3 regions of the Vibrio sp. VPAP30 genome follow, and region 3 is predicted to be linked to each of the others. Evidence: predicted binding sites of a transcription regulator. Region 3 holds the regulator's gene; each other region holds the start of a gene.
The links. Region 3 encodes PurR, which represses purine synthesis genes. Its sites were predicted from a motif close to TNANGNAAACGTTTNCNTNA; they were not measured.
Positions count from the first base shown of each region.

Region 1: purM (phosphoribosylformylglycinamidine cyclo-ligase) is a predicted target of PurR. The motif match lies at 1,931-1,950, and genes of this name have one in related genera.
Region 2: folD (bifunctional methylenetetrahydrofolate dehydrogenase/methenyltetrahydrofolate cyclohydrolase FolD) is a predicted target of PurR. The motif match lies at 4,765-4,784, and genes of this name have one in related genera.

Region 1 is NZ_LBLS01000043.1:208,363-214,955, forward strand. Features, by position in the region: gene ZX61_RS21225 (tellurite resistance TerB family protein) at 1-62, opposite strand, end outside; gene purN (phosphoribosylglycinamide formyltransferase) at 182-823, opposite strand; gene purM (phosphoribosylformylglycinamidine cyclo-ligase) at 826-1,866, opposite strand; gene upp (uracil phosphoribosyltransferase) at 2,045-2,671, shown strand; gene rluF (23S rRNA pseudouridine(2604) synthase RluF) at 2,784-3,809, opposite strand; gene smrA (DNA endonuclease SmrA) at 3,904-4,485, opposite strand; gene ZX61_RS23855 (DUF3149 domain-containing protein) at 4,644-4,784, opposite strand; tRNA gene ZX61_RS21255 (tRNA-Pro) at 5,145-5,221, shown strand; gene ZX61_RS21260 (hypothetical protein) at 5,615-6,043, opposite strand; gene ZX61_RS21265 (TraB/GumN family protein) at 6,160-6,593, opposite strand, start outside.
Region 2 is NZ_LBLS01000016.1:173,256-179,848, reverse strand. Features, by position in the region: gene ZX61_RS05080 (beta-prism lectin domain-containing protein) at 1-1,566, opposite strand, end outside; gene ZX61_RS05075 (DUF2913 family protein) at 1,777-2,385, opposite strand; gene ZX61_RS05070 (hypothetical protein) at 2,521-4,155, opposite strand; tRNA gene ZX61_RS05065 (tRNA-Arg) at 4,574-4,650, opposite strand; gene folD (bifunctional methylenetetrahydrofolate dehydrogenase/methenyltetrahydrofolate cyclohydrolase FolD) at 4,852-5,712, shown strand; gene ZX61_RS05055 (NupC/NupG family nucleoside CNT transporter) at 5,822-6,593, opposite strand, start outside.
Region 3 is NZ_LBLS01000043.1:493,836-500,428, forward strand. Features, by position in the region: gene ZX61_RS22460 (DUF2007 domain-containing protein) at 1-277, opposite strand, end outside; gene ZX61_RS22465 (TVP38/TMEM64 family protein) at 277-969, opposite strand; gene ZX61_RS22470 (TfoX/Sxy family DNA transformation protein) at 1,115-1,705, opposite strand; cyclic di-GMP riboswitch class I at 1,845-1,931, opposite strand; gene purR (HTH-type transcriptional repressor PurR) at 2,075-3,082, opposite strand; gene torD (molecular chaperone TorD) at 3,294-3,941, opposite strand; gene torR (two-component system response regulator TorR) at 4,179-4,892, shown strand; gene elyC (envelope biogenesis factor ElyC) at 4,972-5,775, opposite strand; gene cmoM (tRNA uridine 5-oxyacetic acid(34) methyltransferase CmoM) at 5,890-6,593, shown strand, end outside.

The DNA.
Region 1 (6,593 bases), 290 kb from region 3:
TGTTGCCCTTTTTGGACAATGTCTGAGCTAAGGGCTTGATTGAGTAGGCTTTTAAGATCCATACGTTACCTCCGTCATTTTTGTCAGGATAAGGTAGCGAAGATGAATAGAGGATTAACAGTCGTAAAGAAAAAAGACGAGCATGAGCTCGTCTTTGTATTTGATTGGGTTTAGCAGAGTATTAGTCTTCTGCGTGACCGTGGATTCCAAGCAGCTTACCATCGAGGTAGGCTTCTTTTTCATCTTTCATTACCAAGCGCTCTTCCACTAACCATTTTACCACCATAGGGTAAATACGGTGTTCTTGAGTTTGAACACGCTCAGTCAGTGTCTCGACCGTATCTTCGTCAAAAATAGGCACTTTCGCTTGCAGAATCACAGGTCCACCATCAAGTTGCTCAGTGACAAAGTGAACGCTAGTACCGTGTTCTTCATCACCGGCATGGATAGCACGTTGGTAAGTGTTCAATCCAGGGTATTTAGGCAATAGAGAAGGGTGGATGTTAATCATGCGTCCCATATAGTGACGAACGAATTCGCCACTTAAGATGCGCATGTAACCCGCCAGCACGATGACATCAGGTTGATACTCATCGATCTGCTTCATCAACTCATGGTCAAAGGCATCACGAGTATCGAATGCTTTAGGATCAAGGAAATGTGCCGCTGAACCTGCTTTTTCTGCTCGTTCTAAAGCATAGACGCCTGCTTTGTTAGAGAATACGGCAGTGACTCGGCCACCGGTAATTTGGGTGTTACATGCGTCAATAATCGCCTGTAAGTTGGAGCCATTTCCTGAAACTAAAACAACAATACTCTTCATGCTTATTTGATCTCTACTTGTTCTTCGCCTGCTTCAGCGTTTGCGATTTCGCCAATTACCCATGCATTCTCACCTTCATCCTGAAGAAGCTTCACAGCAGCATCTGCTTGATCTTTTGGTAGAGCAACAACAAGGCCAACACCACAGTTAAATGTGCGGTACATTTCGTGAGTGGTTACGTTGCCTTTTTCTTGTAGCCATTTGAAGATAACAGGCCATTCCCAGCTGTTTCCATCGACAACTGCTTTAGTGCCCTCTGGAAGAACGCGTGGGATGTTTTCCCAGAAACCACCACCTGTGATGTGAGAGATTGCATGGATATCGTGCTTCTCAATCATCTTAAGTGCTGATTTGATGTAAATTTTGGTTGGTTCTAGTAGGTGTTCACCAATAGTGCGGCCTGCTAGTTCTTCGTTTTTGTCTGCGCCAGATACTTCGAGAATCTTACGGATCAACGAGTAACCGTTTGAATGTGGACCGCTTGAACCGACAGCAATCAGCGCATCACCCGCTGCCACTTTAGTGCCGTCGATAACGTCTTCTTTTTCAACAACGCCAACGCAGAAGCCGGCAACGTCGTAGTCTTCGCCTTCGTACATGCCAGGCATTTCAGCCGTTTCACCACCGATTAGCGCACAACCTGCTTGTACACAGCCGTCTGCGATACCAGAGACTACGTCAGCAGCAGTATCCACATCGAGTTTGCCTGTAGCGTAGTAATCTAAGAAGAACAATGGCTCAGCACCTTGTACGATCAGATCGTTTACACACATAGCAACTAAGTCAACACCGATGGTGTCGTGCTTTTTCATATCCAGAGCTAAGCGCAGTTTAGTACCAACGCCATCTGTACCTGAAACAAGAACTGGCTGCTTGTATTTAGTTGGCAGTTCGCATAGTGCGCCAAAACCACCAATACCACCCATTACTTCTGGGCGACGTGTGCGTTTTACTGCACCTTTAATACGGTCAACAAGCGCATTGCCTGCATCGATGTCAACGCCAGCGTCTTTGTAGCTAAGAGAAGTGTTATCAGCACTCACAGGGAAGTCCTCTGGTTTAAAGTTGGATATGAAAACGGCGCTATTCTACCAGTGGATAAACATAGATAGCAAACGTTTGCGTAAGTTTTTTCTTTTGTCTTAGAACAAGAAATTGAGAACGAAATCGTTTATAATCTGGAGGTTTGTTTAAAAATCACCAAATAAGCCGGAGATGGAAATGAAAGTTGTTGAAGTAAAACACCCTCTTGTTAAGCACAAACTTGGTCTAATGAGAGAAGGTGACATCAGCACTAAGCGCTTTCGTGAGCTAGCAACAGAAGTTGGTAGCCTACTTACTTATGAAGCGACTGCAGACTTTGAAACAGAAAGAGTAACCATTGAAGGTTGGAATGGTCCAGTACAAGTAGACCAAATTAAAGGTAAGAAGGTAACAGTTGTACCAATTCTGCGTGCAGGTCTAGGTATGATGGATGGCGTTCTTGAGCATATGCCAAGTGCACGTATCAGTGTTGTTGGTATCTACCGTGATGAAGAAACTTTAGAACCGGTACCTTACTTTAACAAACTAGCATCGAACATGGATGAGCGTATCGCATTGGTTGTTGACCCAATGTTAGCGACAGGCGGCTCTATGATCGCGACTATCGATCTGCTAAAAGAGAAAGGCTGTAAGTCAATCAAGGTGCTGGTACTAGTAGCTGCTCCTGAGGGGATCGAAGCGCTAGAAAAAGCTCACCCAGATGTTGAGCTATTTACTGCAGCTATCGATGAGAAGCTAAACGACAAAGGCTACATTGTTCCTGGTCTTGGCGACGCAGGCGATAAGATCTTCGGTACAGTATAAGCTAAATACGTTAAGTGAATTAAAAGGGGAGCCGATTGGCTCCTCTTTTGTTTAGGAACGGACTTCGTCCTTGAGAGCGCTCCGCTGCGAGATTCGGGACCGAGCTTCTCGCTTACTTCTTTAAACCCAAAGTGCCACCAGAGCGTGGTTTTGCTGCTGGCTTGTCACTCGTTGGCTTGTAGAAGGTCTTACTCTTGTTTGGCTTCGCTTTTGGCTCATCTTGCTTAGCGGTATTGCGGCCTTTTTTAGAGTTTGGTGCATGTCGGAACTCATCGGCGTTGCGGCCCTTAAAGGTACGCTGCTTTTGGTTGCGACGTGCAGTAGAGTCTTGGTTTTCTTCACGGCTATCAAATAATTTAGCATCGGTCGCTCTACGAATGCGTTTACCTTTTCCATCCATCTTTGAGGCTTCTTCCGTGCCGCTAGAACCTTCACACATAGCAAGAATCTCAGAGACTTCAGCATCAGTGAGGTAACGCCATTGACCGTTTGGAATGCCGTCAAGTGAGATGTTCATAATACGTACACGGCGAAGTTTAAATACTTCATAACCTAGTGCTTCACACATACGACGAATTTGGCGGTTAAGACCTTGAGTCAGCACAATACGGAAGGCGTACTTGGTCTCTTTGGTGACTTTACATGGAAGTGTAATGGTATCAAGAATATTGACCCCAGAAGACATCTGCTTGATAAACTCATCGCTGATTGGCTTATCTACACGCACCACATATTCTTTTTCGTGGTTATTACCAGCGCGAAGAATCTTATTGACGATATCACCGTCGTTGGTGAGGAAGATCAACCCGTCAGAGGGTTTATCTAAACGACCAATCGGGAAAATACGTTTTTTGTGGCCAACGAAATCAACGATGTTACCCGGAATATCACGTTCGGTGGTGCAGGTGATTCCAGTTGGTTTGTTAAGTGCGATGTAGATTGGTTTGTCTGTCACCGCGCTGATTGGCTTATCATCTACACGGACATCATCGCCAGGTAACACTTTTGTTCCCATTTCAGGTACGTTGCCATTTATTGTGACTCGACCTTGTTCGATTAATCGATCTGCTTCGCGGCGCGAGCAAAAACCGGTTTCACTGATAAATTTATTCAGGCGCTTTGTGTTATCTTGTGACATGTTGCTCTCCTAACGTTTCACAACGGCGGTTTAAAGGTGTGCTGAACAATATATCAACACATAGAGGGCGCATATTCTAGCACTGTGCTACTTGTTAACCCAGTCGTTTTTGGTGGCGTTCACGAGTTTCGATTTTTTTCTCGGCGCTTTTTCGTAGTAATACGTACACGGCACCAGTGCCACCATGGAAGCGCAGGGCGCTGTGAACACATTGCACTTCTTTGATTTGCATTAGCCATTGAGCGACAAAACTCTTCATCAATGCTGGTGGGTTAGAACGCTCACCTTTGCCATGAACAATGACCACGGTACGAATATCCATCCGCATACACTGCTTTAAGAACTTAACTACTTCATCACGCGCTTGTTCTAGCGTGCGCTTGTGTAAGTCTAGTCTTGCTTGTATCGGATATTTAGCAAGACGTAACTTCTTGTACACACCATCTTGTACGCCATCACGTTTGAACTCGATAATGTCGTCAGGCTTTATCATCTGGGCATGATCGATTGACAGATATTCAGGATCATCTTCGGTCAACCATATTGCCGCCTCGCGTTTTGCTAGCTGTGCATCGGTTACCTGATGTTGCTTTTTATGCTCGGTCGTATCTTGCTCAAGAGGTTTTACGTCGCCCATCATTTGTTGAAATAGGCTTAAGTCATCATCATGAGACATAGTCACATCTCAGAGTAGGAAATCAATATCGATATTATACCTGTGAAGGTAAGGGGGGGATCAAGGGTTTGCTGAAGGAGAAATAAAAAACCGAAGCAGACAAGGTATCTACTTCGGTGCATAGCGAATGTCTATTCTAAGAATAGGGCTAAGCGATTCTAGTGAGGAGATTTGTCGTTCATCACTTTGTAGATGATAAAACCGCCATAGAACAGCATCAGACCCAAGGCTCCAAAGATGACAATCATTGAAGATAGACCTACCGCATTACCAAATAGGAGATCAAGCCACAAGTCCATAGTTCCTCCATCGATTACAAAGTGTGATGACAAGGTTTAAGGTAAACTGTGGTTAAATATGCAACACTGATCTGGATCAATTGTTGTTATTAGGTTGCGAATTTGTTTTTGTTGATGTGTTTTTGCTCACACTTTGTCGCCCGTCGATGGTGTTTTAGGCAATCGAACTAAAATTTTCAAAAAGTTAAATAAAATGGCTTGCGTTCAAATTCAGAATCCGTAATATACGCCTTCGTTGACGGGCAATGAGCTCGAATAAACATCTCGATAAATAGCGTGCTTGGTAACGCATCGAGGGGTTTTGGAATGGCGAACCAGAGGTTGACCCTCTTAGTAACGCAAGTTTCCAAGTCAACATTTCGGTGAATAGCGCAGCTTGGTAGCGCATCTGGTTTGGGACCAGAGGGTCGGGGGTTCGAATCCCTCTTCACCGACCACCTTTAGAAAAAGGCTCTGCAGAAATGCAGAGCCTTTTTTGCATTCATGGTGTAGAGATTCGAACCGAGGTGGGTTCGCCTGATGTTCAAAGAATGGCTCTTCACTGACTACTTTTAGAAAGCCTGCTTTATAGCGGGCTTTCGTCGTTTTGGAACGGGCGACGTCCTATGGAACGCTACGCTTATGGAAAACAGGATCGAACTTCGCTCTGCGAGAGAAAGATTTGTCATTCCTTAGACCGAAGAATGAGGGAGTAAGGAATCTCCATAAGTCATAGACTAGATTGAAGATATCCCCAACTCGTTCCTCGTTCTTGAGGATAACAGCGTGATCAGGTAGAAACAAAAAGGGTGACGCAGTGCACCACCCCTACAAATTACGCTCGCTTTTCGCTATTCCACATCACAACTAATCTCTTTGATTGGCGTATCTGAAGTTGTAAAGCAGACGTAAGCCTCGGCGGGATTATTTGGGCCGATACGAATATAGCCCGCTTTCACTTGGTCTTGATTAAAAGTAATGGAGTAAGACCTGCTCGTCTGATTGTCAAAATACAGCGCTTCGAAGCTTCCTTGCATTTGGCTAGCGACGCGATCGCGGGTATGTGAAGTCGAAAAAGTGATGTTAGCGCAGCGCATTGGTGGTTTTTCTTTAATTAGGAATTGACCACTTTCTTCATCTAGGACTCCGCCCTTAGTTTCTGAAGCGACATCAATAGGCTGGTAGTGTTCTATAGTGCATTTGGCTTTGGCAAAGGTACTTGCAGAAAATAAACTTAAGGACACAAAGCAGTAGCTTAAAGCTTTTGATTTTTTTGACATTGATTTTTAGTTTACTTGGTTAGTTTTGACCTAAGCGTAACATCTCACCGTGTCTTAAGTATGTTAAAACACTGCAAAATTAATGTTGTGATTAGCCAGAATTTGAACAAGTAGACTTAGTATTTGAATTCACAGTTTGAGGCTATGCTCTCAGATAGCTGGGTCACTTTAAAGTCTTCATTTTCTAAAAGCTTCAGTACGCTTTGATCACCGAGTAAATGCAGGGTTCCTACGACAATGACATATTCTCCCTTCTGTTTAGGTAACCATTCGGGGTTTGAAAGTTTTGCCACCCAGTCTAGGTTCCGATCGATAAGAAACGATTTTTCAAATTCTGGTGACGTTTGTGTCAATGAAGCGAATTCTTCGAGTTTACTAATATCTCCTGCTTTCCAACTTTCTATCAGGCAATGTGTTGCGTTTTCGGAATGATCAAACTCTTCAATCACACTGACTAATAGTTCTTTGCCTGCTTCTTTTTGGCCAGTTAGCAAGTCAATTTGGAACTGTAGTGATTCGAGGCTTAATACATTTTTGCCCAATGAGCTTG
Region 2 (6,593 bases), on a different contig from region 3:
TACATTAACAGCACTAATTTTTTGGTTCTCAGGTAGTTGGAAATGCTGCGTTTTTTGCCAAAATGCTGCTCTTTTAGAGCCAAACATCACTGACGAACCATCTGCATAATAAAACTCAAGTGCTAGCAGATGCTTTCCTCCCCAGAAGTATTTACCTGAGGTGATCGCCACTTGGGTTACTTGGCTGAGATCGATAGGCGAATTAACGTGCCCACCGTCACCACCAACCAAGTTAAGCTCATTAGTACCAATTGCGTCAATTGCTAGACCAGAATTGATATAAAGAAGACTATTGTCCTCAACCTTAAGCTTAACGCTGGAACGATGTTTAAACCCATAAGTATCTGACTGAGATAGCTGCTCCGTCGATGACTTACCTAAGAAGTTCGATACCGCTTGCACACCGCCACCTGGGTTGCTGACATTGGTCACACTCCACTTAACGGAACCATCGTGCTCTAAGACAGAAAACGAGCTCTTGTCGGGCTCCTGAGAGGTTCTTGGGATAGAAACTATCAGCTCTGGGCTCGCATCATCATCTAAATTCGCCACCGATGAAAACCAAGCGCGGTAAAGGGTCGGGTGAGTCCAGACTACAGCGCCGTTAGCATTAAACAGTGATGTGTCAGCAAACACTTCTTGAACGCCATCGCCATCGGTATCAACTGGAATTGGAGAAGGACTCCATGCATATGAAAATCTGAGTAAGCCTGTTTCGTAACTATAAACGCCTTCGGCACCAAGAATTTCAACACTACCATCGTTGTCGATATCAGCAATGGCGAATTGACCTGCCGGATACCCTGTCGAAATGATTTCTATCTGTTTTTCTTGATAACCTTGATGGTCAATCACAGTGATGTGATTCGCACCGATCGCACCAGAGACGATCTCAATTTTCCCATCACCATCTAAATCAGCGGCAGCAACAGAATAGCGCGGATCAGCCATTACTGGCCCATCTCGATAATCCCACAACTCTGAACCATCTTTACCACTTAAAGCGCGTACCACCCCATTCTCATTGTACTTGGCACCCGAAAATGTGGTTACGATAATGTCTGCGATATCTTTGTTATCAATTTTACCATCTCCATTGTCGTCATTTAATTGAACGACGACAGGTGAGGACATAACTTGATTATATTGCGGCATAAAGTCACTGTCTTGCCATGACCAAGTCAAATCTGGTTTTACGAGAGGCTGCTTAGCAACCACTCGCATCGAACGCGGGGTTGAGAAATCGAGCATTTTTCCATTGTACGCCTTAACTGACTCCAATTCTTGATTTGGCGTATAGCCTTGGAATACAGCAAGTCTATTATATGAAAGGTTGTCCCAATCACTTAACATCACCCCTGTGCCAGGTGCAGCATAGACCTCTACTTCATGCTGGTAAATAAATCCGGGCAGCGAATAGCCGGAACGTTCTCCGACTTGTAAACAATATTTTTCGCCAGTTTCTAAACTAACAATACACCCCTCTCCTTCTGCAACTTGTGCAAGAGCAGAAGTCGCAGTTAAAGACATTAACACCGAGGTTAATGAAATCAGTTTGAGCTCCATCCTGAATTATCCTTCTAGTTATTGGAGCGGCAAATATCTTCTGTTAGATAAATTAGTTCAATAACTTACAAAGAAATCAGCTGTTCAATAATGAGACATCTCATAATTAAAACAAATATTAATTCGAAGACCTATTAGCAATAAAACCTAAGAAGTATTTAAATAGTGGGAATATAAACTTTGGGACTAATAAAATGAGAGTCGCGTTGGTTAACGCAGAGAGAGTGTTATTCTAACGAACTCACCATCTTCAAATTCTACATGATGGTCGAATAGGGACGAAGAATAGATAGTTCGAAGAAAAGCGTGTTTTTCTCCACGAATACCACGAAACAACATCGAAATATCTTCAACAAGACGGTTGCGATTATTAAAGTGAGTATTCAAATCTTTAGACAAAACACACAATAGGCAACCTTTGCTATTATGCTGCAGATCAACGGCTTCTGGGCTTGAGACTAAAACCGTGGTGTTTAACTCTTTCTCTAAGGTGTTAACCAATAACAAAAAACTATCTAGATGTGGTAGTTCATCTCCCGCGGCCGGAACAAGCAAATTACTTAACATTGACTCCATATCTAGCCGCTGAGCGCGAGCATGACTCACCAAGGATTTTACTTTCTTTTTAAAGGGTTTGTATTTTTTGCTATTCGCTGCCTTATTTAACCAAGCAGAAAGAATATCATTGATTTGAGAACGAGATTGTCGTTCTAGAGCGCTAGCAGTATGGTTAGTGCGCAAGTGAAGCAAGGCATGAAGAGCGAGTTCCGCTAGCAACGGTTCGAATTCAGGTTTAATTTTGGTATGGATACTGCGCATGTTCTCTGAACGTAAGGTGCCAAGCTCTAGCTTAGTCTATAAGGATTTATTTAAGGATCGACATGCTACCGAAAAGCATTGCGTAAGTACAGTAATCAATCAATGTCTGGTCAACCTGCTAACAAATTGATTTGTCTAGGCAAGAACAGGATTCTTAAGACGCTTTTGAACAATGCGCTTTGCTTTTTGGATTTGAGTTACCTTAGGGTGAAGAGGATCTTGTTTTATCAAGTTTTCAATGACTATTCCGACACTTACCGGAAACTGCTCTTTCAGTAACTCTAGATTACTATTGTCTGAAACCTCGAACTTGAGCATAGCGTTAATGAAATGTGAATGATGATTAATAAAGTAAGGCGCTTCTTTCGCTTTTATCGCCAATTCCTCTATTACCTGACCCAATGAAGCCTTTTCTTTAGCTTCGTTCATCGCTTGCGTTTTTTGGTTCAATATCCTCTCTGCTTTATCAAGTACAATACAGCTAATCGTCATTGCGATATCTTTCCTAGCCACATTAACCTGCCTCAACTCTTCCAACCATTGCTTGGCAAGATCCAGACATCCAATATGAAGCGCGACAGCAAGCATAACGAACTTGCGGTGCTCTAATTTCGTTTGAACATACAGAACCTCAAGCCGCTTAGGTGAGCACACAGGATTGAAGCCATTGACTTGAAATAGCAACTGATACAAGCCTTTTGACAGCTTATGGCTATCAATTAAGTCATGCTCTTGAATTGCAAGAATCACTTTCAATGAAGTTTTTAAAGTCGCAGGGTTCATCCTATTTTGCGTCTTAAGTGCTATCAGAGCTTCAAGGAATAAACGCAGCTCTTCGATCAGAATCAGTTCTCCGTCATCCAATACTGAGTCATAGTCAATCTTAGCAAGGAACACTGAGGCTTTACGATAGTCAGACTGCACAATACACAGCATCACGCACTTTAAAGTAAGATGAACGACATGTGGGTAACGGATCGACAGCTTAATCATTACTCGAACCGCTTTATCTAAGTCACAATCGAGCAGGGAATGACGAGCTGTGAGTTGCGCGACTAGGGGATCATCTGGATAGCCGAGCAGCTCATATTCATGAGCGAGTTCGAGTGCTTCTTCATTGTGACCAAGTTCATCATGCAAAGAAATCAGTTTCACTATTGGCCAACGATGTTTCACGCGCCGAGCGAGCTGCTTAAGAACCTGAATCGCGGAATCGTGCTTGTCTTGTTTTACATAGCATTCGACGACGACTTTGTAAAAATCCAGCCACTCTATCCCTTTCTTTTTGGATTGGAGATTACAAATTTCTATCGCATCATCGAATAAACCAATATCCAGCTTTTTGTGCACTTTTGACAGTATCGAGCGCTTAATTAAACTGCTAAAGATAAGATGTTTAAACTGATTGTAGTTAAACGGGTGACCTAGGATATTGTCCGGCTCCAACTCCTCAGCCCCTCTAAGATGTTCATCGTCACTGCTATTAACAACCACAACAAATGAACAATCATGTGAATGAGCCAGACTTTGCTGATACAAATAATGATACTTGGGACCAACAACCCTCTTCTTACTCGCATAAGAACAAATAATCAGATCAAAGCGATACTGATTGACGAATTGCTTAAATGTCATCACGTTTTGAGCCTTGTGCAACTTATCCTCTGCACCACCCATTTTCTTCAACATATTCTTTATCGAAGACGATAACATACTGTTTTCTTCAACAATGAGTATCCGCTTATCGCTTAAGTCTTGTTTGTCCGCCATGTATCTACATCTATCAATTTTATTTCAACTGAGTGCTAGGTAAAGACGACATGTAAATGCTCACCACTAGCCGAAGACCTAGATACACGAGCAGGCGAATAGTTACAAATTAATCATTATAAAAATAAAATTTCTTTTTATTTTTCAATCAAATACAAGACTTTCCAGCCACCAATAAGCATTCACAAGCTTAAACATAAAAACACAAGCATTTATAAATCAAATAATTAATGATTAAAACTTCACCAAAGGGAATTTAATTTTCCCGAAACCAGGAAGTGAGTTCATTGATTACAACAGTAGAAGCGGTGCAGAAGCGAAGAAAGACAAAAAGGTACTGGCCTGCAAAGCCAGATGACTTTGTTTTAAAAAAGCAAAAACCCGATAACTCTATGAGCTATCGGGTTCCTTAAATAAATGGCACGCCCTGTAGGATTCGAACCTACGACCACATCCTTAGAAGGGACGTGCTCTATCCAGCTGAGCTAAGGGCGCGCTACAGGAAAAGGATTATACGAGTTCGAATTCTTAAAACAAGGGATTTTAATAACATTATGATCTGACTGACTAAAAAAAAGTCACAGAATTCTATTTTGATTAAAAACACCACAAAGCAAACGTTTGCTTCTAGATGTTCGTCAAATAATTTGCGACAATGCGCTGCAAATAATTCGCCATTCTTATTAAAGGAAAGTCATGACTGCTCAAAATATTGATGGAACTCTAATTTCCCAAACTGTTCGCTCAGAAGTTGCTGCTCGTGTAAAAGCTCGTAAAGAAGCGGGTTTACGCGCGCCTGGCCTTGCAGTCGTTCTTGTCGGCGAAGATCCGGCTTCTCAAGTTTATGTCGGTAGCAAGCGTCGCGCATGTGAAGAAGTCGGCTTTGTCTCTAAATCTTTTGACCTTCCGGCGACAACAACAGAAGAAGAACTACTCGCGCTTATTGACAAGCTCAACAGTGATACTGAGATTGACGGTATTCTTGTTCAGTTGCCGCTTCCAGCAGGTATTGATACAACACATGTACTGGAGCGCATTCACCCAGAGAAAGACGTTGATGGCTTCCACCCTTACAACGTAGGCCGTTTAGCACAGCGAATTCCTAAGCTACGTTCTTGTACCCCAAAAGGGATTATTACTCTACTAGAGCGTTATAACATTAACCTACGTGGCATGCATGCTGTAGTCGTCGGTGCATCAAACATTGTCGGTCGCCCCATGACGCTTGAGCTACTGCTGGCGGGCTGTACAACAACAACCTGTCACCGTTTCACCAAAGACCTTGAATCGCACATTCGCCAAGCTGATTTGGTTGTGGTAGCAGTAGGTAAACCAAACTTTATTCCTGGTAACTGGATTAAAGAAGGTGCGGTTGTGGTTGATGTCGGTATTAATCGCCTTGAGTCAGGTAAACTTGTCGGTGATGTGGACTATGACAAGGCGAAAGAGCGCGCGAGCTTTATTACTCCAGTGCCAGGAGGTGTTGGGCCAATGACCGTCGCAAGTCTAATTGAAAATACCATGCTAGCTTGTGAGCAGTTCCATACTAAGAAATAGAAGCGAGAAAAGATTGGAGGGTTGGCACTCAATGCCAACCCTTTTTATTACCATCATCCCCGAGAGCGAGCGTTCTCGCATCTCGAAGGACGAAGTCCGCTCTCGACTCCTAAAGGCTGAGAATCACACCCGCAATCGAAGCGCTCATTAAGTTTGCCATCACACCTGCCGCAATAGCACGGAAGCCATATTTTGAAATAAATGGGCGCTTTTCAGGAACTAGACTACCTAAACCACCGATTAACATTGCCATTGTTGAGATATTCGCAAAGCCACAAAGCGCAAAAGTAACAATCGCTTGAGAATGCTCACTTAGCTGCGCTTTTACATCCATTAACTGGATAAAGGCCACGAACTCATTAACCACAATTTTATTACCAATTAATGAGCCTGCTGTAATTGCCTCACTCCATGGAATACCGAGTAACCAAGCAACTGGGGCAAAAAGGTAACCAAGGATTAGCTCAAAGCTGAGTTCGATACCGACTAGGCCACCAAGCCAACCTAGCATTCCGTTCAGCATCGCAATCACACTAATAAATGCCAATAAGGTTGCACCAACAGCTACCGCAATACGTAAACCAGACATTGCACCATCTGCCATCGCCTCTACCACATTGGTTGCTTTCGGCATATCTGCGTTATCGAGTTCAGTGCTTGAGCTAATGGCCTCTGTTTCTGGAACTAACATTTTCGCCATTAACAGACCTGCTGGCGCAGACATGAATGCCGCGGCAATAAGGAAGTTTAGATCAACACCTAACGACGCATAGCCGACCAAAGTACCACCAGCAACAGAAGCTAAACCACCACACATGACGGCAAAAAACTGAGAGTCGGTCATTTGTCTAAGGTAAGGCTTAACCACTAGTGGTGCTTCT
Region 3 (6,593 bases):
ATGCGCCAAACTGGGACTCGTTGGACTCACCACAATTGCTACAGTTCCAATTTGAACCTATCTGCGCATTCCTAAACTCTTTGATGACTGCATTGGCTTGAATGATTTGACTGTGATTCAGCAGCCAGATGTAAGGTTCGCTGCTCTCTCCAAATGGCACTTCACCCTGTAAGCCAAATACGCCTTCTCCGCGTACTTCACATTCGATATGGCAAGACTTTAAAAGCTCACAAACAATGTGAGCTTCGGTAGGTGTCGATGCCGAGTAGATTCTCATCAAGCATTGCCATTTGAAGTTGAAGGAGAGGCCTTAACCTTCGCCATGATCCATTTAGCAATGACGGGGAACAGTCCCAATAAGGCAAAAGATGCCAGCACCGTCGGAGACACTATGCCAGACAAGCTTTCAATTTGAGCCAGTTGCGTGCCAGCGTTCAAGTAGACAGCGGTGCCAGGCAACATGCCTAATTGGCTAACAAGGTAAAAACGTACCGTTGCGATTGGGGTTAAACCCATGAGCAAGTTGATCAGGAAAAATGGGAACACTGGAATCAAGCGAAGAGAAAAAAGGTAGAATGCACCGTCTTTCTCAACGCCTTGGTTAATGGCATTGAGTTTCTCACCAAATTTGCTCTGTACCCAATCACGTAGCAAATATCGACTACTTAAAAATGCAAGGGTTGCACCTATTGTACTGGCGAATGAAACCAGCAGTAGGCTAGTCCAGAAACCAAATAGTGCGGCGCCTAGCAGCGTCACAACTGCAGCTCCGGGGATAGAAAAGGCCGTAATAGCTATGTAAGCCAGAAAATAAGTGGCCGCTGCAACCGTAAAGTTGTCGGCAATAAAGGTAGCCAACTCAGCTTGTTGGGCTTTCGCATTTTCCAGCGTGAGATATTGACCAAAGTTTACGCCTAGTAAAACAATTAGTGCAACGAAGAGAATACCAAGGACGATTTTTTTATTCATGTTGAAGCTGCTCCATCTTACATCGAGGATAGATGTATTAAGTGTTACTAGACAAGACAGGGAAAGCAAGCAGCAAATTTCATTGCGATGGATAAAAATAAAAAAGTCAGCGCTGTGGCTGACTTCTTAGATAAGTACTGCTTGATTAACTAACTTGAGTTAATAGCTCTTGACGACGGCTTTGAGGAATGACCGACCAGTGAGTTCCGTTGATCGCGCCTTCCAATGCCCATAAAAGTTCGATATTTACATCGGCAGAGTGTGTGGATTGAATGGCTTTGAAAGCGTGAACTGCACCGACGTCTTCAAGGTTTTTAACCGACTCAATACCTGCCTTTTTAAGCATTCTCTCAGTAGCGAGCCTTAGGTTAGGTAGATCTTTCAAGCGATTTGGTTTTGCTTGCGACTGACTTTGTTTTTCTACGTTCGCTGCTCTGAGTGCGACGTTAGCAATCTCTAGGGCTTTACTGCTGTCTGACGCCAAATCGTCACACAAAGCAAAGTACTTAGTTACGACAGGGAAACCACGTTTTTTGTAAACATAGGGTTCGAGCCCTTGAGATTTAAACTGTTTAGCGAGAGTGGCATCCGCGCGTACGTGAAGCTTATCGTTGACTACAAGTGCGAACATGGTGTCATCGGCAAAAATGCCAAAACCACCAAACATTGAGCGAGACTTAATATGGCCTAACTGCTCAAACAAACGCATTGAGTCTTTTAGTATTGGTTTATCCATGCTGTGTTTTCTCGGTGTATATGTATACGCCACCAATGCAGGTCCGAGAGATTAGCAAAATAATGCAGATACAATGTCAGTAAGGTGTCATACGAGCTCAAGAACAAGTAAAAACGGTATGACAGTTTGCATATTCGCCATCGGCAACCCCGCTACCAGACAATAAATTGTTTAAGGCCGGAGGCTTTGCGTCCCACCCTTTCGGAGTGGTTTGCCCTGTTCGTGGCATTAATCGAACATTTTAAGAATAAATAAAACTGCGCAGAGCATCACATTTGAATGGGATAAATGTGATATTGGTTCAATAAATAGGGGGGATATATACGCTTAGCCAATAAAACGACTACTAGCTAAGCGTTTGACTTGAGGTTACTTATTTAGATTGCGAACGGTTTTACGCTCGACGATTTCAGGGTGCATTTCGAACACGCGTTTGTCATGTTCTTTATCTTTAATGCGCTCTAGAAGGATCTCAAAGGCGTTTTTACCTACACGTCGTTTTGGTTGGTGAACCGTTGTTAGTGGAGGAGAGAAGTATTCTGCAAGCTCAATATTGTCGTAACCAATCACCGACATATCTTGCGGGATTTGAATGCCTTTCTGCTGTAATCGACTCATCAGGCCTAATGCCATTGTATCGTTGAAACAGAACACAGCTGTCGGCTTGTTATCCATTGCTACGATCTTATCTGCCGCCAATACCGCGGTATCACACTCAAAGTTGCCTTCTAAGATCCAGTCTTCATTGACGGGCAGTTTAGCTTCAGCCATAGCACGCTTGAAGCCTCGAATACGTTCGACACAAGCTGCTTTTTCAAAGTGACCGCTCAGGCAAGCAATCTCCTTGTGGCCATGCTCGATTAAATACTTGGTCGCAAGGTATCCACCTTCTTCTGAGTTGTCGATGATCTTATCTGCTTGAGAGCTTTCTGGCCCCCAATCCATAACAACTTTAGGGATGTCCTTGTGGCGATCTAACATCTCGCTCAGCTCTTCAGTCAGATCGGAACACATGACTAGAATGCCATCTACCCGCTTTTCAGCAAGCATACGAATGTAGTCACGCTGCTTTTCATAGATACCACCTGTGTTACACAAGATCAGAGTGTAACCTTGGCGATAACAGTAGCTTTCTACGCCGTCGATAACTTCAGAGAAAAATAGGTTAGTCGATTGAGTAACTAGCATACCAATTGTGCGAGTTGTGTTGCACTTAAGGCTTCGCGCAACGGCACTTGGCGCGTAGTTAAGCTCATTTACCGCTTCCATCACTTTTTCTTGTGTCGCTTCTGCAACAAAGCGTGTCTTGTTGATGACGTGAGACACGGTGGTTGTTGAAACACCTGCAAGGCGAGCAACATCTTTAATAGTGGCCATAAATTCTGTCCTGTCGATGACTGCCACGAGAATATATTCAGTTTAGAATAAGTTGGCAGAAAGTATCAGAAACACAAAAACCGCTCTTATTTAGCGGTTTGTATTTGAATAGTTCATTTTTATCGTTTGCGGTCACGATTTTAGACCGCAATCTGACTGAGGGCAAACAAAATTCGTTGTCCTGACCTGTGCCAGTTCACATTGTCAGACTCTACTCGCCGATTAAGTATGCGCAGTCCAATTCCAAGAATGCCACTGTTAGAGACGTAATAGCAGAGTAAAAACCGAACTCATCGAGCGTTTGGCACTTAGCCGAAAACTTAGGTGCCCAGCTTAGAATGTGCTGGCGAATGAAGCTCTCTTGCTCGATAAGTGCTTCTTCAATATGGCGCTCTTGTTCGAGTTCATTGGAGCGAATGATGAGATTGCCTAGAAAATCGAGTTCAATGGCAATGTGATCAGCAGGCTCGTTTAAGCTTTCATCGACAGCAACGCCATGCTCTAGCATTAACGCTTCCATCTCTTTCGCCGGCTTGTCATCGAGTAGGCCCGACTCGCCGATGTACATAGAAGCATAAGGCAGTGCAGAGTCGCGGTCAGATTTCAAAAACAGATCACAAAAGTCAGCGGCTAATTCAAGCTGAGCATCTTCGCGATCGATCAAGCGATTGAGTGCGTCAATGACACGATCAATCGACGGTTTGAGATCGGCATTCTCGCCAAGGCCAGTAAGGAAAGAGCGGATTTGAGCTGAATGGTACTGCTCAAGGTTCTCTTCGGTTAGCTCTTTGGCGTAAAGGCTTGAAAGCCACCAATAGATTTCTGCACGTTTTTCGTTGAATGCTTTGATTTCTTGCATTAGGTATCACTCCCAAAATAACTACCTATTAGTGTAACTAATAAAAATGAATAGCGGTAATGGCTTACGTGACAATAAAAGACGAATTATGAGCATTTATTAACAAGGGCGGAGGTTTTGTCTTGAATCAATAAAAAATCATCTTTCTCGTTTTTAAAGTGATAAATACTAGAAATGTTACTATTTATGAATAGAATAAATGATAGAACTATTCCCAATGCAAATTAAGTGGTGCAGATGAGTTATCATGTACTAGTAGTAGAAGATGACGTAGTGACTCGCAGCAAGCTCGTTGGCTACTTTCAGAACGAAGGTTACCAAGTCAGCGAAGCAGAAAGCGGTGAGCAGATGCGAGACATGCTACAAAACAACGCGATTGATTTGGTGATGTTGGATATTAATCTACCGGGTGAAGATGGATTAATGCTAACTCGCGAACTACGCAGTCAATCAGACATTGGAATTATCCTAGTAACAGGACGCACGGACAGCATCGACAAAATTGTTGGCCTCGAAATGGGCGCCGATGACTATGTCACTAAACCTTTTGAATTACGAGAGCTACTGGTTCGAGTTAAGAACTTATTGTGGCGAATTTCCGCTGCACGTAATTCGTCAGGAGTGGATAGCGCAGCGAAGCAAGATGATAATGTTGTTCGCTTTGGCGAGTGGACGTTTGATGTTCAGCGCCGCGCTTTAAGCCGAAATGGAGAGCCTGTGAAGCTGACTAAAGCAGAGTATGAGCTGCTGGTTGCTTTGTCTTCATACCCGAATCAGGTTCTCAGCCGTGAGCGTATTTTGAATATGATCAGCCATCGTGTTGATGCGCCGAATGATCGCACGATTGATGTGTTGATTCGTCGCATGCGAGCTAAGATGGAGTTCGATCCAAAGAATCCGCAGATTTTTGTTACCGTTCATGGTGAAGGCTATATGTTCGCGGGTGATTAAATTCGACGGTTGGAACATGTGACTTGCATAAAAATACCGAGGCTTGCCTCGGTATTTTTCTACCTAGAGATACTGATAGTTACAGTTTGCTTTCAGAGGCTTGAAGAGCTTGCTCTTCGTAGTCTGACGCCCAATCTCTCAAGGTTTGCCAGATTCGGCCCAATGTCTCGTGCCAGTATCGTTCAGTTTGCTCGAGGTACTTACCTTTGGGTGTGTATTTTTCCCATGCTTGGCTAATGTTGTTATGAGCCAAATAATTGGTGGGAGCTGGGTAGGGTTTAAGCCCAGCAGCATGGAATTCGTTAAGTGCCCGCTTCATATGGCTCGCTGAAGTAACCACAACCAGTTTTTTGGTATTGACGAAAGCTGCCGCTTGTCTCGCTTCTTCCCAAGTATCTTTTGCGGTTTCTAACAAAATAATATCCGACTTAGATACACCAAGCGCTAGGGCAACTTTAGCCATCATACGCGCATTACTCACTTCAGACCCCCCCGAGTAACCCGATAAAATGAGTTTGGAACCAGGGTAGATACGCATAATGCGAATACCTTCAGCAAGGCGCATTAACCCAGTACGACTAAGCTCAGACGTAGGAGGTATTTTATCGTCAACCACATGACCACTGCCCAACACCATAACGTAGTCGATAGATTCGTCAACGGGGAAAAAGGCGGAGTATTGGCGTTCAAGCGGCATCAACAAACGAGAAGAGATTGGTTGAAAGGCGATAAGGAAGATACCGATGAAAGAGAATAGAACAACAAAGCAGCCTGTCTTCTGTTTACGAGTAAACATGATCAACATTAAGCCGAATAACCCGATGATTAGCATCGCCGGAAGCGGCATAAGTAGAGAAGACACAACTTTTTTCAGCTCAAACATACTTAAATAGTCCGAAAAAACATCAATTGATTATAATTTAAGAGAAAGCCTCTTTATTCCTGCTTTTCTTATGACAGAATAGCAGCACGATTAGACATGATAACCTAAGCTGCTGTGACTGAAGACCGCAATTTCGACGATATTGCCCACAAATTTGCAAAAAATATTTACGGTTCTGACAAAGGAGAGATTCGCCAAGTCATTGTTTGGGAAGATCTTCAACAGATACTTAATGCTGTTGATGGGGCAAATAAGCGACTCAATGTGCTAGATGCCGGAGGTGGTTTGGCACAAATGTCGCAAAAGCTGGCTAAGCTCGGACATCATGTCGCGTTATGTGATCTATCTTCTGAAATGCTGCTGTTGGCAGAGCAGGATATTGCAAATAATGACCTGCTTGAGCAGTATCGCTTCATTCATTCGCCAGTCCAATCGATTGACCAGCACTTAGAGTCCCCAGTGGATGTAGTCCTGTTTCATGCGGTGATGGAATGGTTAGCAGACCCTCAACCTGCTCTAGAAAAAGTCTTAGAACAAGTTAAACCTGGTGGCATGGCATCCGTCATGTTCTACAACCACCATGGTCTGGTCTATAAGAATGTCGTGTGTGGCAATGTTCCTCATGTATTGGATGGAATGCCGCATCGCAAAAGATTTAAATTGCAGCCACAAAAAGGCTTAAGACCTGAAGAGGTCTACCAGTGGATTGAAGACGCTGGCTTTTTAATTTGTGGCAAGTCTGGTATTCGCTGTTTTAGTGACTACATAGGAAATATGGAGTACATGGGCGATTACCAGTATGAAGATGTGTTGGCACT